Regions from separate parts of the Bacillus sp. NPDC093026 genome, predicted to be linked through region 1. Evidence: riboswitches for the same ligand, from Rfam matches in the RefSeq annotation. Region 1 holds a riboswitch; the other holds the start of a gene.

Evidence for each region. A riboswitch is a leader RNA that binds a small molecule or an ion and turns the genes downstream of it on or off. The one in region 1 is predicted to bind glycine.
Region 2: linked by a shared signal. The riboswitch ahead of ACIQCE_RS05300 (amino acid permease) and the one ahead of gcvT (glycine cleavage system aminomethyltransferase GcvT) in region 1 are both predicted to bind glycine.

What each region holds. Positions count from the first base shown of each region.
Region 1 is NZ_JBIVPN010000003.1:97,661-104,058, reverse strand. Features, by position in the region: gene ACIQCE_RS09520 (lipoate--protein ligase family protein) at 1-45, opposite strand, end outside; gene ACIQCE_RS09515 (rhodanese-like domain-containing protein) at 269-649, shown strand; gene gcvPB (aminomethyl-transferring glycine dehydrogenase subunit GcvPB) at 700-2,160, opposite strand; gene gcvPA (aminomethyl-transferring glycine dehydrogenase subunit GcvPA) at 2,153-3,499, opposite strand; gene gcvT (glycine cleavage system aminomethyltransferase GcvT) at 3,516-4,613, opposite strand; glycine riboswitch at 4,714-4,807, opposite strand; glycine riboswitch at 4,811-4,918, opposite strand; gene ACIQCE_RS09495 (DEAD/DEAH box helicase) at 5,168-6,398, shown strand, end outside.
Region 2 is NZ_JBIVPN010000002.1:76,304-82,701, reverse strand. Features, by position in the region: gene ACIQCE_RS05310 (NUDIX hydrolase) at 1-123, opposite strand, end outside; partial or broken gene ACIQCE_RS05305 (helix-turn-helix transcriptional regulator) at 272-498, shown strand; gene ACIQCE_RS16370 (hypothetical protein) at 842-1,099, shown strand; gene ACIQCE_RS05300 (amino acid permease) at 1,129-2,475, opposite strand; glycine riboswitch at 2,635-2,714, opposite strand; gene ACIQCE_RS05295 (LacI family DNA-binding transcriptional regulator) at 3,002-4,021, shown strand; gene ACIQCE_RS05290 (MFS transporter) at 4,404-5,585, shown strand; gene ACIQCE_RS05285 (quinate/shikimate dehydrogenase) at 5,605-6,398, shown strand, end outside.

The DNA.
Region 1 (6,398 bases):
GTCTTGATTTCCTGTATCAATGAAACACCATTTCTCTTTTTGCATATAAAGATCCCTTCTCTTTTTACGTAGTCAATATTCGATGATGCTAGCCACCACCAGCTTTCACTCACCATCAGTCTATCAAATAGGGAAGGAATTGAAAATAATTCTTACCATTTATGATGACAAGTTTCTTTCGCTTTACTATAATAGTATTTGTCTAAAACGTACCATCGGACAGGTCACCCTGTGCTGATGTTCAAGAAGGAGTCGAGCCGTATTGCCAATATTCAATTATATCGTCCTCTCACTTTGTGGACTTTTTATTCTTTATTCAATCGGTAATTACATTTATCAGCAACGTATAATGAAAACGCTGACGGAAGAAGAATTTATTAAAGGTTACCGCAAAGCACAACTCATTGACGTGAGAGAGCCAAATGAGTTTGAAGGCGGACATATTTTAGGGGCAAGAAACATCCCACTTTCACAAATGAAGCAACGGAAAAATGAAATACGTCCTGACAAGCCTGTTTATCTTTATTGTCAAAATCATTTGAGAAGCGGAAAAGCAGCTCAAATTTTACGCAAAAACGGCTGTCGTGAGATTTATAATTTAAAAGGCGGCTTTAAAAAATGGGGCGGCCGGATTAAAACGAAGAACTAGCAAAAAGACTCTGGGGCTGGGGGGCTATTGCCCCCCCTTTGAGTCTTATTTTATTTTCTTTCAAAAACAAGTACCGGATGCCGCGCAGCCTTTGTTTCGTCCATTCGTTTGACAACCGTTGTATGCGGTGCTTCCTGAACCACTTCTGGATTCTCTTCTGCTTCTTTTGCAATTTGAATCATTGCTTCAATGAAGGCATCTAGTGTTTCTTTTGATTCTGTTTCAGTTGGTTCAATCATGATACATTCCTCTACATTGAGCGGGAAGTAGATCGTTGGCGGATGATAGCCAAAATCAAGTAAACGTTTGGCAATATCAAGCGTCCGAACGCCTAATTTCTTCTGACGTTTTCCTGAAAGGACAAATTCATGCTTACAATGACGATCAAATGGCAAATCATAATGAGCACATAAACGGCGCATCATATAGTTCGCATTTAACACCGCATGATCCGTTACAGCCTTCAGTCCATCAGGACCCATAGAGCGAATGTACGCATATGCCCTGACGTTAATGCCAAAGTTGCCATAGAACGGCTTCACCCGTCCAATTGATTCTGGACAATTGTAATCAAATAGAAAACGCCCTTCCTTCTTCACAAGCACTGGCTTTGGCAAGTAAGGAATCAAGTCCTTTTTCACTCCGACTGGACCTGATCCAGGACCTCCGCCTCCGTGGGGACCTGTAAAGGTTTTATGAAGGTTTAAGTGAACGACATCAAATCCCATATCCCCCGGTCTTGCGCGGCTTAAAACAGCATTTAAGTTGGCACCGTCATAGTAGAGCTTTCCGCCCGCTCCATGCACAATTTCTGCCATTTCTAATATATTTTCTTCGAATAATCCAAGCGTATTGGGGTTTGTGAGCATAAGAGCTGCTGTTTCATCATTGACAACGCGCTTTAAATCCTCTAAATCAACGAGACCATTTTCATCAGATGAGACTGTAATCGTCTCAAATCCAGCCACTGTAGCAGATGCAGGATTCGTTCCATGAGCAGAATCAGGAACAATGACTTTTGTCCGTTTATGATCACCTCGTGCTTCGTGGTATGCACGAATCATCATAAGCCCCGTCCATTCACCATGCGCTCCTGCAGCAGGCTGCAGCGTCACTGCATCCATCCCAGTAATTTCTTCAAGATGCTCACCAAGGTCATAGAGTAATTCTAATGCCCCTTGCACAGTGTCTGCATCTTGAAGTGGATGAACATGCGCAAAGCCGGCAAAGCGTGCGACTTTTTCGTTAATCTTTGGATTGTATTTCATCGTACAAGAGCCAAGAGGATAAAATCCGGAATCGACCCCGTGATTACGTCTTGAAAGTGCTGTGTAATGACGCATAATATCAAGTTCAGATACTTCAGGAAGCTCAGCATCCTCTTGACGGATATAGGTGTCATCAAACAAAGCTGGGAGCTCCTGCACAGGTACGTCTAGCTTAGGCAGACTATAACCAATTCTTCCTTCTTTGGACACTTCAAAAATAAGCGGCTGGTCTTGTTTACTCATGACGATCCCCCAATTCTTTGATGAACGTATCAATCTCTTCTTTTGTTCTTAGCTCTGTCACTGCAACAAGCATGTGCTGCTGAAACTGTGGATAGTCTAGGCCTAAGTCATAGCCTCCAATGATCCCTTTTTCAAGCAATCTTCTATTTGCTTCTTTCACAGGCTCTTTTAGCTTGATTACAAATTCATTAAAAATGGCTCCATCTACATCAGCCTGTAAGCCGTATTTTTCTGCCTGCGCTTTGGCATAATGGGCTTTTTGCACGTTTTGATACGCAATTTCTTTAATACCTGTTTTGCCAAGCGCCGTCATGGCAACAGAAGCTGCTAACGCATTTAATGCCTGATTGGAACAAATATTTGATGTCGCTTTATCTCTTCTAATGTGCTGTTCACGTGCTTGAAGTGTCAGCACAAATCCGCGAACACCATTTTCATCCTCTGTTTGCCCGACCAAACGGCCTGGGACTTTGCGCATTAATTTTTTAGTGACGGCGAAATAACCGCAATGAGGTCCGCCAAATGCAGCTGGAATCCCAAATGGCTGTGCATCACCGACGACAATATCTGCCCCAAGTTTTCCCGGAGGCGTCAGTAAACCAAGTGCAAGCGGATTACTCGATACGATGAATAAACTTTTTCCTTTATGCGCAATCGGTTCAATGTCTTTCAGTGGTTCTACCACACCGAAAAAGTTTGGATATTGCACAAGTACCGCCGCTGTCTCCTCGCAAACAGCCTCTTCTAATGCGGCGAAGTCAGTCTGCCCTTTTACAGCAGGCACTTCGACCACGTCGATATGCTGCCCTTTTGCATATGTTTTCAAAACAGCTCTTGATTCAGGATGAACGGTCTCAGAGACAACGATTTTTTTCTTTCTTGTATGTCCAGCCGCCAGCATTGCCGCTTCAGCTAATGCCGTTCCGCCATCATACATGGAGGAGTTGGCAAGATCCATTCCAGTGAGTTCGGCGATCATTGTTTGAAACTCAAAGATGGCCTGCAATTCACCTTGAGAAATCTCCGGCTGATATGGCGTATACGCTGTATAAAATTCAGAACGTGAGATCACATGATCCACTATGACGGGCTGATAATGATCATACACACCAGCACCAAGAAAAGATGCATACGACACGGTATCCTTGTTCTTTGCAGCAAGACGAGATAACTCCCTCTCAAGTTCTGTCTCAGATGCTGCCTGTCTAATGTTGTATGATCCTTTAAATCTCACCTTTTCTGGGATATCTGAAAAAAGCTCGTCAATCGACTGGACGCCGATGACATCCAGCATTTCTTTTTGATCTTGCTCTGTTTGCGGCAAATACCTGTGCTTCATCCTCTATTCCCCCTCGTTATTTGGCTCTTTTATAAAATGGTGTTGCGACGATTTTTGCTTTCAAACGCTTTTTACGAATTTGCACTTCAACTTCTTTCCCAAGCTGAGCAAAGGATGTTTGAATCAAGGCAAGTCCTACATTTTTCTTTAAGGTTGGAGATTGTGTGCCCGTTGTCACAAAACCAATTTGTTCGTCTCCTGAAAAGACCGGATAGTCTGTCCGCGGAATTCCTTTATCTATCATTTCGATCCCGACAAGCTTTCGCTTCGTTCCCTCTTCTTTTTGCTTTTTGAGCACGTCTTTCCCGATAAAATCTGTTTCTTTATCTATTTTCACAGCAAAACCAATCCCGCCTTCTAAAGGAGAAATTTCCTTTGTCAACTCTTGACCATAAAGAGGCAGCTTCGCTTCAAATCTTAAGGTGTCACGTGCACCGAGCCCGCACGGTATTAACCCTTTAGGATGGCCCGCTTCTAATAAAGCCGACCAAATGTGAACTGCATCTTCTGACTGGCAGTAGATTTCAAAGCCGTCTTCTCCTGTGTAGCCAGTTCTTGAGACAAGCACTTTTTTGTTAGCAACTGTCGCTTGTAATTGAAACGTAAATGGTTTCAATGATGTCACACTTTCATCTGAAACTTCCTTAATAATGTCAGCAGCAAGAGGCCCCTGCAATGCTAACAAGGCGATTTGATCAGAGACGTTTTGAATAGACACGTCACTTTCATTCTGGTGTTTCAACAACCAGTCAACATCTTTTTCAATATTTGATGCATTAATAACAAGCAAATAGTTGTTTTTTTCTTTTTGATAGACGAGCAGGTCATCCACCGTCCCGCCATTTTCATAACACATAGCTGTATACAGTGCCTTGCCGTCTGTCAGTTTAGACAAATCATTGGTTAATAATCTTTGTAAAAAATGAAAAGCATCATTCCCTTTTACTTCAACCTCTCCCATGTGAGAGACATCAAAAAGCCCTGCTTTTGTTCTGACAGCTTCATGTTCTTCTTTAATGGAAGAAAATTGGACAGGTAATTCCCAGCCCCCGAAGTCAATGGTCTTTGCGCCAAACATTTCATACACATGAAAAAGCGGTGTTCGTTTCAACATCAATCGTTTCCCCCTTTTTTTACAGTGCGAAACACAAGCTGAATTTTCAGAAAAATTACAGCAAAAAAGGACAGAGAGCTCCCTTTTATCAAAAAGAAGTCTCTGTCCTTGCACCTGAAAGTTTACAGCACAGCATCATTGTGCGTTTTCCCCTTTGGTGGTTTGCTAAAGCAATGAGCAAACACTCTCCAGAGTTGCGTCCGGTAAGAGTACTTTTGCCTGAGAGATTCACTGAACCATTTCAGCTTGCTCCTTCGGCGCCTGCCAGTGCTGAATAACCGCCAAGTCTCTCCCCATACCATCATCCGCTCATATTCTTCATATTAATTGGACATACTATCAAAATGAGTGACTGATTTTCTAGATCACTTAACAACATCCTACCATTAGAAACGGATAGAGAGCAATATAAAAATCATTAACATTTTTAAAATAATTATTCACTATCGTTCGCTTTTATCGTTATATGCAGACTTTTAAAGTCCTCTTAAAAAATGAAGCGTTTAAAAACAGAACAATTTCTTCATTACTTGATAGAAAGGTAGGCATTTACATTGAATATTCAAACGATTTTTGACCAAGAATGGACAAATGAATTTCAACATCGTCTTGCAAATGACGGTCCCTGGGCGAACTGGGACATGTATCGGTTGGCTGCGCAAGTTCAAAAAGTCACTGCGATTGACTCGTTCGAGGGCTTGCAGGCACCTGCACATCTGCCCGCCTTCACCCCTTTAAAGCACCAGCTTGAAGTAGCTAGAAGAGTTGTAGAAGAAATGAACGGAAAAGCCATTTTAGCAGATGAAGTTGGACTTGGAAAAACTGTTGAAGCAGGACTAATTATAAAAGAATATATGATTCGAGGGCTTGCCAAGAAAATTCTCATTCTCGTACCCGCTTCTCTTGTTTCTCAATGGGTACAAGAGCTTCGGACGAAATTTTATATTGATGCTGTCGAACAGAAAAAAAGCTATGTCTGGGAGCAATGTGACGTCGTTGTTTCTTCGATTGATACAGCGAAAAGAGAGCCGCATCGCAATACGATTTTATCAATCGCCTACGATATGGTCATTATCGATGAAGCACATAAGTTGAAAAACAACAAAACGAAAAATTATGAGTTTGTGAGAAATTTAAACAAGAAATTCTGCCTTCTGCTGACAGCCACGCCAATCCATAATCGAATTGGAGAAATTTTTAATCTTGTATCCCTTCTGAAGCCTGGTCATCTAGGAAATGAACACCAATTTAAAGATGTATTTGCAAAAAAAGACTTGCAGCTTGAAGATCATGATCGGTTAAAACAGCTAGTCAATAAAGTGATGATTCGTAACCGAAGACAGGACACGGGCATCGAGTGGTCAAAGCGGCATGTCAAGACGATTTCCATTGATTTCTCCCCAACAGAGCAAGCGTTATACGATGAAATTTGCAAGCTGAAAGAGAACCCGTCTTATACGAAACACATGTTTTCCATTATGACCTTGGAACGAGAATGTTGCTCAAGCCGTGAGGCCGTCTATATGACGATTAAAAAAATGCAGGAAGAAGAAAAACACATTCTAGGATCTTCTGCCATGGCGCAAATCATGGAGAAAATCAACCAAGTCGAGCAAAACTCAAAAGCACTAGAAGTGGTAAAACTCATTCAGCAGCTTAATGAGAAGGTCATTATCTTTACTGAATACCGCGCTACACAAATTTATTTACAATGGTTTCTGCAACAAAATGGGATCAGCTCTGTTCCTTTTAGAGGTGGTTTTAAACGGAGTAAGAAAGACTGGA
Region 2 (6,398 bases), on a different contig from region 1:
AATATGCCATTCTCCGTCCAATTGCAACAATGGAACAAGGACTGCCGCTTTAAATGCCGTCTCTTCTCCAATAAACAGCGGCTGTATTTGTTGTAAACCATTCTTTAATTGATCAATGAACACGAGCATCACCTGATTCCTGTATCTCTTTTCCTTTAGCGTATCATTGTTCACCTTTTGAATAAAGATGCTCTTTTTGACAATTAATTGTCAAAAAAAATATGATACTTTACAAGCAAAACAGATTCAGATCAAAATTTGAGGTGACATGATGAAAACTCGACTAAAAGAGTTGCGTGCACGAGATGAACTGAGCTTGCAAAGCGTGCAAAGGTTTCTCGTCAGACGATTAGCTTAATGGAACGAAACGAATTAATGCCGTCTCTCTTGCTTGCTGTTAAACTTTCACGTATTTTTCAGGAACCCATTGAACATATTTTTCTATTCGAGAAGGACGAAATCACAGTAAAGCTATATTCATATTCAAAATGCTATTAGGTTTGTTAGCAGCCAAATTAGAGATGGCACTTCTTCTGGATATTGCATTTGAATCAACCCTTGTTATCGCCGGTATGACTTTTATTCTCATCAAATACTACCTCTTGGCTATTTCACGTTTGAAAAAAAGTATCTCTCTCACTTTCTGGTGATGAGAAAGATGAACTTGAAGCGAAGCAATATTAAACATTTAGTGATTTGACGTTAGCAAATACAGTCACATCGGTATCTCGATCATTACTCAACAAGAATGATGGCTCACCCTTCTATTTATCATCACCTCATTTGTTTGTGCTGAAATTAGTCTATCCTAATCGAAAACTACCAAGTGTATCAGACAAAGATGATGCCAGAAAATGACTCGCCATTTTCTGATGAAGGCAAAAGGCATGTGATGCTTGAAGAATTTTTTTCCACATATCAAGCGATGAATAATCTTTTGACCAATGCCGTGTTAATTCTCATTGTGTATTCAATTGGAGCGAACCCTTCTCAGCTCTTTTCGATCATGGTTACTAGGCTCGTCCTCATCATACTAAATGCGCAATACTTACTTAAAATTAGAAAGCGTTCATTTTCGAAAAGGATAGCCTTTATTTAGGAAAAGGCTGTGCTTTTTTATCAACTATGTCATGAAGCACAACGTTTCTTCCATGCATACATTAAAAATAAGAATGCAAACCATATGGGCGTCAATAGCAGAGCTGGTCGTGTGGCGTCAGCAAATAGCATGATTAAGAGAATCGCTGCAAATAGCACAAGAACACATATATTCACAAATGGTGTGAATGGTGCTTTAAAGGTAGATGCGGCGTGAAGCTGTGGACGTGTTTTTTTATATTTAAGATGACAAATTAAAATAATACTCCAAACCCAAATGAAACAAATTGCGCTGATCGTCGTTACAACCCCAAAGGCTTGTTCTGGAATCAACTTGCTTAAAAGAGCCCCGACAGAGACAACGAGGGTTGAGACAAATAATGCATTGCTTGGAACTGCGTGATGATTCAATCGACCAAATAAAGATGGCCCTTGCTTTTGATGACTTAAATGATACAAAATTCGGCTCGTAGAAAACATACCGCTATTACAAGCTGAAGCCGCAGAGGTGAGTACGACAAAATTAATGAGCCCTGCTGCTACTGGAATGCCAATAAGTCCAAAGGTTTTGACAAATGGGCTTTCTGATGCATTCAGCTCTATCCATGAATTGATACATAATAAAACAAAGATTGCGCCAACATAGAAAAATAAAATTCTCAATGGAATCTTATTAATGGCTGACGGAATATTTTTGTGTGGATTCGCTGTTTCTGCTGCGGAAACCCCGACAAGCTCCACTCCCACATAGGCAAAGACCACCATCTGGAATGACAATAAGAAACCAGTTATGCCATTTGGAAACAGCCCGCCATGTGACCAAAGGTTTATGACAGTCACAGGTCCAGCATTTGTTTGAAAACCAATGATTAATAACACAATCCCAACGCTGATTAACAATAGAATTGTCATTACTTTAATTAATGCAAACCAAAATTCCATTTCTCCAAAAAGCTTCACCGTCAATAAATTAAATCCCAGTAAAATCAGCAAACAAATGAATGCAGGAATCCATTGGGGAATGTTAAACCAATACTGCACATAAACACCGACAGCAATCACATCCGCCATCGCTGTCATAATCCAACAGAACCAGTATGTCCACCCTGTCACAAAGGAAGCCCATGGACCAAGATAATCCTCCGCTATATCGGTTAAAGATTGATAGCCTGCCTTGGATAAAAGTAATTCCCCAAGTGCCCTCATGACAAAAAAGATGGCCATCCCTACAATCAAATAGGCAAAAATAATGGATGGGCCGGCCAATTGAATCGCCTTACCTGAACCTAAAAATAATCCTGTCCCGATTGTTCCACCGATTGCAATTAATTGTACATGTCGATTTGATAAATTTCGTTTTAACTCTTGTTGTGCCAACTTCAACGCCCTCCTACACACGATCTTATATTGAAATAATAAACTGTAAAAAACCCCATAAAAAAAAAGATTGGATGCGCTCCAATCTCATGGTCATAAGAATAGCAAAATAGAGAAAAGCAATACATGACATCATCCATGCATCACAAATACAATATTCCGTACTCTTCTGTCCTTTTGCCTGAGATTGTGAACCCTTCGGCGCCGCACATGCATGCGGTCTCTCCAGAAGCTGCTCCTGCCATAGTGTGACCCACAGCAATCATAGCTTTCATATTTACTTTAAATGTTTCTATTTCTGAATAATTTTATATTTTACGCCTCTAAAAGAAAGCTGTCAATGGTAATCTTTTTATAAGATCATTCATCCGGAGCCCTTACAAAGCATATGACTTCACTTCATCAATGTCTCCTAATTAAGGTATAATATATCAAAGAATACTCGTACCGTTTGACAATAGATCCATCATTATGTCTAGATAATGAACCAAAAATGCAAGCAATCCATTGAAGTTGGTGAATTCAAATGAAAAAATTGAACAAAGAGCGCGTCACATTACAGGAAGTCGCCAGACATGCTGGTGTCTCGACTTCAACAGCCTCTCTTGTTGTTCGGAATAACCCAAGAATCTCTGAAGCCACTCGAAAAAAAGTTCTTCAATCCATGGAGGAACTAGGCTACGTATATGACCGTGTCGCTGCAAACATGCGATCAAAAAGCTCTAATATAGTGGGTGTCATTGTTACTGACATTTCAAACACTTTCATCTCTGAATTTTTAATAGGGGTTCAAACGACTCTTGAATCACTTGGATATACCGTTTTACTCGGTACAACCTTTGACAGTGTCGATAAGCAGGAACGGCTCATTTCCACAATGGTGGAGCATCGGGTCGGGGGAATCATCTTAAATCCTGCCTCGAAGAGCTCTACTCGAACTGTGAAGCAGTTAAATCATATCCGAATTCCAAAGGTACTTGCCAACCGTGAACTGGCTGAAGTTCATTGTGACTATGTCGGAGTAGATTATGAACAAGGCGCTTGGATGGCGGTACACCACCTACTCCAAAAAGGGCATACACGCATTGCCTTTTTAGGCGGAATCAAGTCCTCATCCACTTGGATTGAGCGAATGAAAGGCTTTCAAAGAGCCCATGATGAGGCTCAACTTGACATCGACGACTCTCTCATTATTGACATCGAGCCTACTCGTGAAGGCGGGAAGATATCACTTGGAGAAGTGCTGGATCAGCCCGAGCCGCCAACTGCTATTTTTTGCTTCAGTGACTTAGTTGCTTTCGGTGTCATTCAGGAACTTACATCACGTGGAATGAAACCAGGTGAAGATATAGATGTCGTTGGCTTTGACAATATCCCTGAAGCAGAGATGTATCACCCGCCACTTACGACCGTCTCGTCATTTCCAAAATCCATCGGGGTAAAAGCCGCTCAGCTTTTATACAACAAAATGAACGAACAAGATGAAGAGTTACAACGATTAATCCTAAAGCCACAACTTCATATTAGAGAGACATCTACTTCCTGACGATAAGGAGAATTGCTGATCAATTCTCCTTTTTTCATTGAACAAGTTAAATCACAAAGTCATAAACTTGACACATTTTCAACGCAGGAGTATATTAATCTCATTGCTTCTTTCGGTATATCGTTATACCTATTTTTCATATAAACTTTATGTAGATGGCTGACCCTGATCAAGTTAATCATCTCCATCTTTTCATATTCATTGTTATTATTTTTATTTTTAGTATAACGATATACTTATTAGAACATCGCAATGGATATTCATCAATTTTTCATTCATCACATAAGGGGTGTTGTGACGGGCTTACCTATCATTAAGGAAATGACAAAGGGTATACAAATGAATTTGACCCTGAAGGGGTTTCAAATATAGGAGTGGGAACATGAAGAATTCTTATATTAAATCGTCGCTTGGTATGTATTTAAACTACTTCATGCTAGGTATGATCAATATTATTGTGGCATCAAATATGGAAAGTTTATCAGAACGCTATCATGTTGATATTCAAAAAATCAGCCTGCTTGTATCGGCGATTGGAATCGGGAAATTGATTGCTCTCTTTTTCTCAGGTCGACTGGCGGATCGCTGGGGACGCAAGCCTGTCATTATCACCGGAAACTTTCTTTACTTATTATTCTTAATCGGGATTCCGACGACGAGCAATTATACGTTAGCCTTTATCTTTGCGATATCAGCAGGGGTTGCGAACTCTTTGCTTGATTCAGGAACTTACCCTGCACTCACAGAAGCATTTCCAAAAAAATCGAGTTCAGCTTCTGTCTTAGTAAAGGCATCCGTTTCAATCGGAGCGACTGTTCTGCCGTTTATTCTGGCATATCTTATCGCACACGACATCTTCTGGGGTTGGGCTTTCTATGGACTAGGTCTTCTTTATTTACTCGTAGGGATTTACTTGATCTTTATGCCATTCCCTAACCATAAGCAAGTCAAATCACAAGATAGTCTCCCAGTACAGGAACAAATGAAGGAAGAACCTAAAATGTTCGGTGAAGGCTTAGCCGTCGTGCTAATGGGCTTCACGTCAACAGCTTTATTTGTGGTTTGGCAAACATGGCTTCCGCAATTAGGATTAAAATTAATTGGGCTTGACACAGGACATGCTACACAACTGCTTTCTTATTTTAGTATTGGTGCACTTGTGTCTGTTCTATTGCTTTCAATTGTACTAGACAAATTCATCTCACCTATTATGGTGTCAATTATTTATCCAATCGGGGCATTTCTTGCGATGCTTTCATTGTTCCAAATTGAAACCTATAGCATTGTCATCATCAGCACCTTTTTCTTAGGGTTATTTACAGCAGGAATTTTCCAATTGGCCATGAGTATTATGATGAAATTATTCCCTACAAATAAAGCAACAGCATCATCTTATGTCAACATCGCAGCAAGCTCAGCTTTTATCCTTGTGCCACTGATTACAAGTGGTTTGGTTAGCGCATACGACATGAAAATGACGTTATTTTTCGATATGGTGATTGCCTCTTTCAGCGTATTGCTAGCAGTCTTTGTACTTGGACGCATGAAAAAATTGTTTAGATAATTAAAGGAGATGTCAAACGTTGACAAACATACATGAACGAAATATTGATGGAAAAACAAAATTAGTCGGTCTTCTCGCTACACCCATTGGGCACAGCCTGTCACCGCGGATGCATAACCTTGCCTACACATTAACAGGCATCAACTATGCTTACCTAGCATTTGAAGTAGGAAATGATGAACTAGAAGCAGCAATAAACGGAATGAAAGCGATGGGTGTAGCTGGATTTAACATCTCTATGCCGAACAAAATGAAAGTGCTGGATTACTTAGATGAACTAGATCATTCTGCGAAATATACACGTGCAAGCAACACCGTTGTGAACAAAGATGGCAAGCTGATTGGCTACAACACAGATGGTCTTGGTTACGTGAGAAACTTGATTGAACATGGCGTTGAATTAGCTGGACAAAAGGTAACACTCGTTGGCTCTGGCGGTGCCGCGACACCGATTGCGATTCAACTTGCACAATCAGGCATTCGTGAAATTAGTATTTTCGCACGACAAGATCAATATTTTGTTCAGGCTGAAGAAAATGTGAAGTACATCAACAAAGAAATGAAATCATTCGGTGTCAAAGCGAACCTCTTCCCGCTTGAAGACAAAGATGCATTCCGCCGAGAAGTAGCTGAAAGTGCGATCTTAGCAAATGGAACAAGCCTTGGGATGAAACCATTAGATCAGCTCAGCATTATCGATGATACGCTTGATGTACTGCGTGAAGATTTAATCGTCACAGATGTCGTATACAACCCGCAAAAAACAAAGCTCCTTGCTCAAGCACAGGAAGCGGGCGCCAAAACCATTAACGG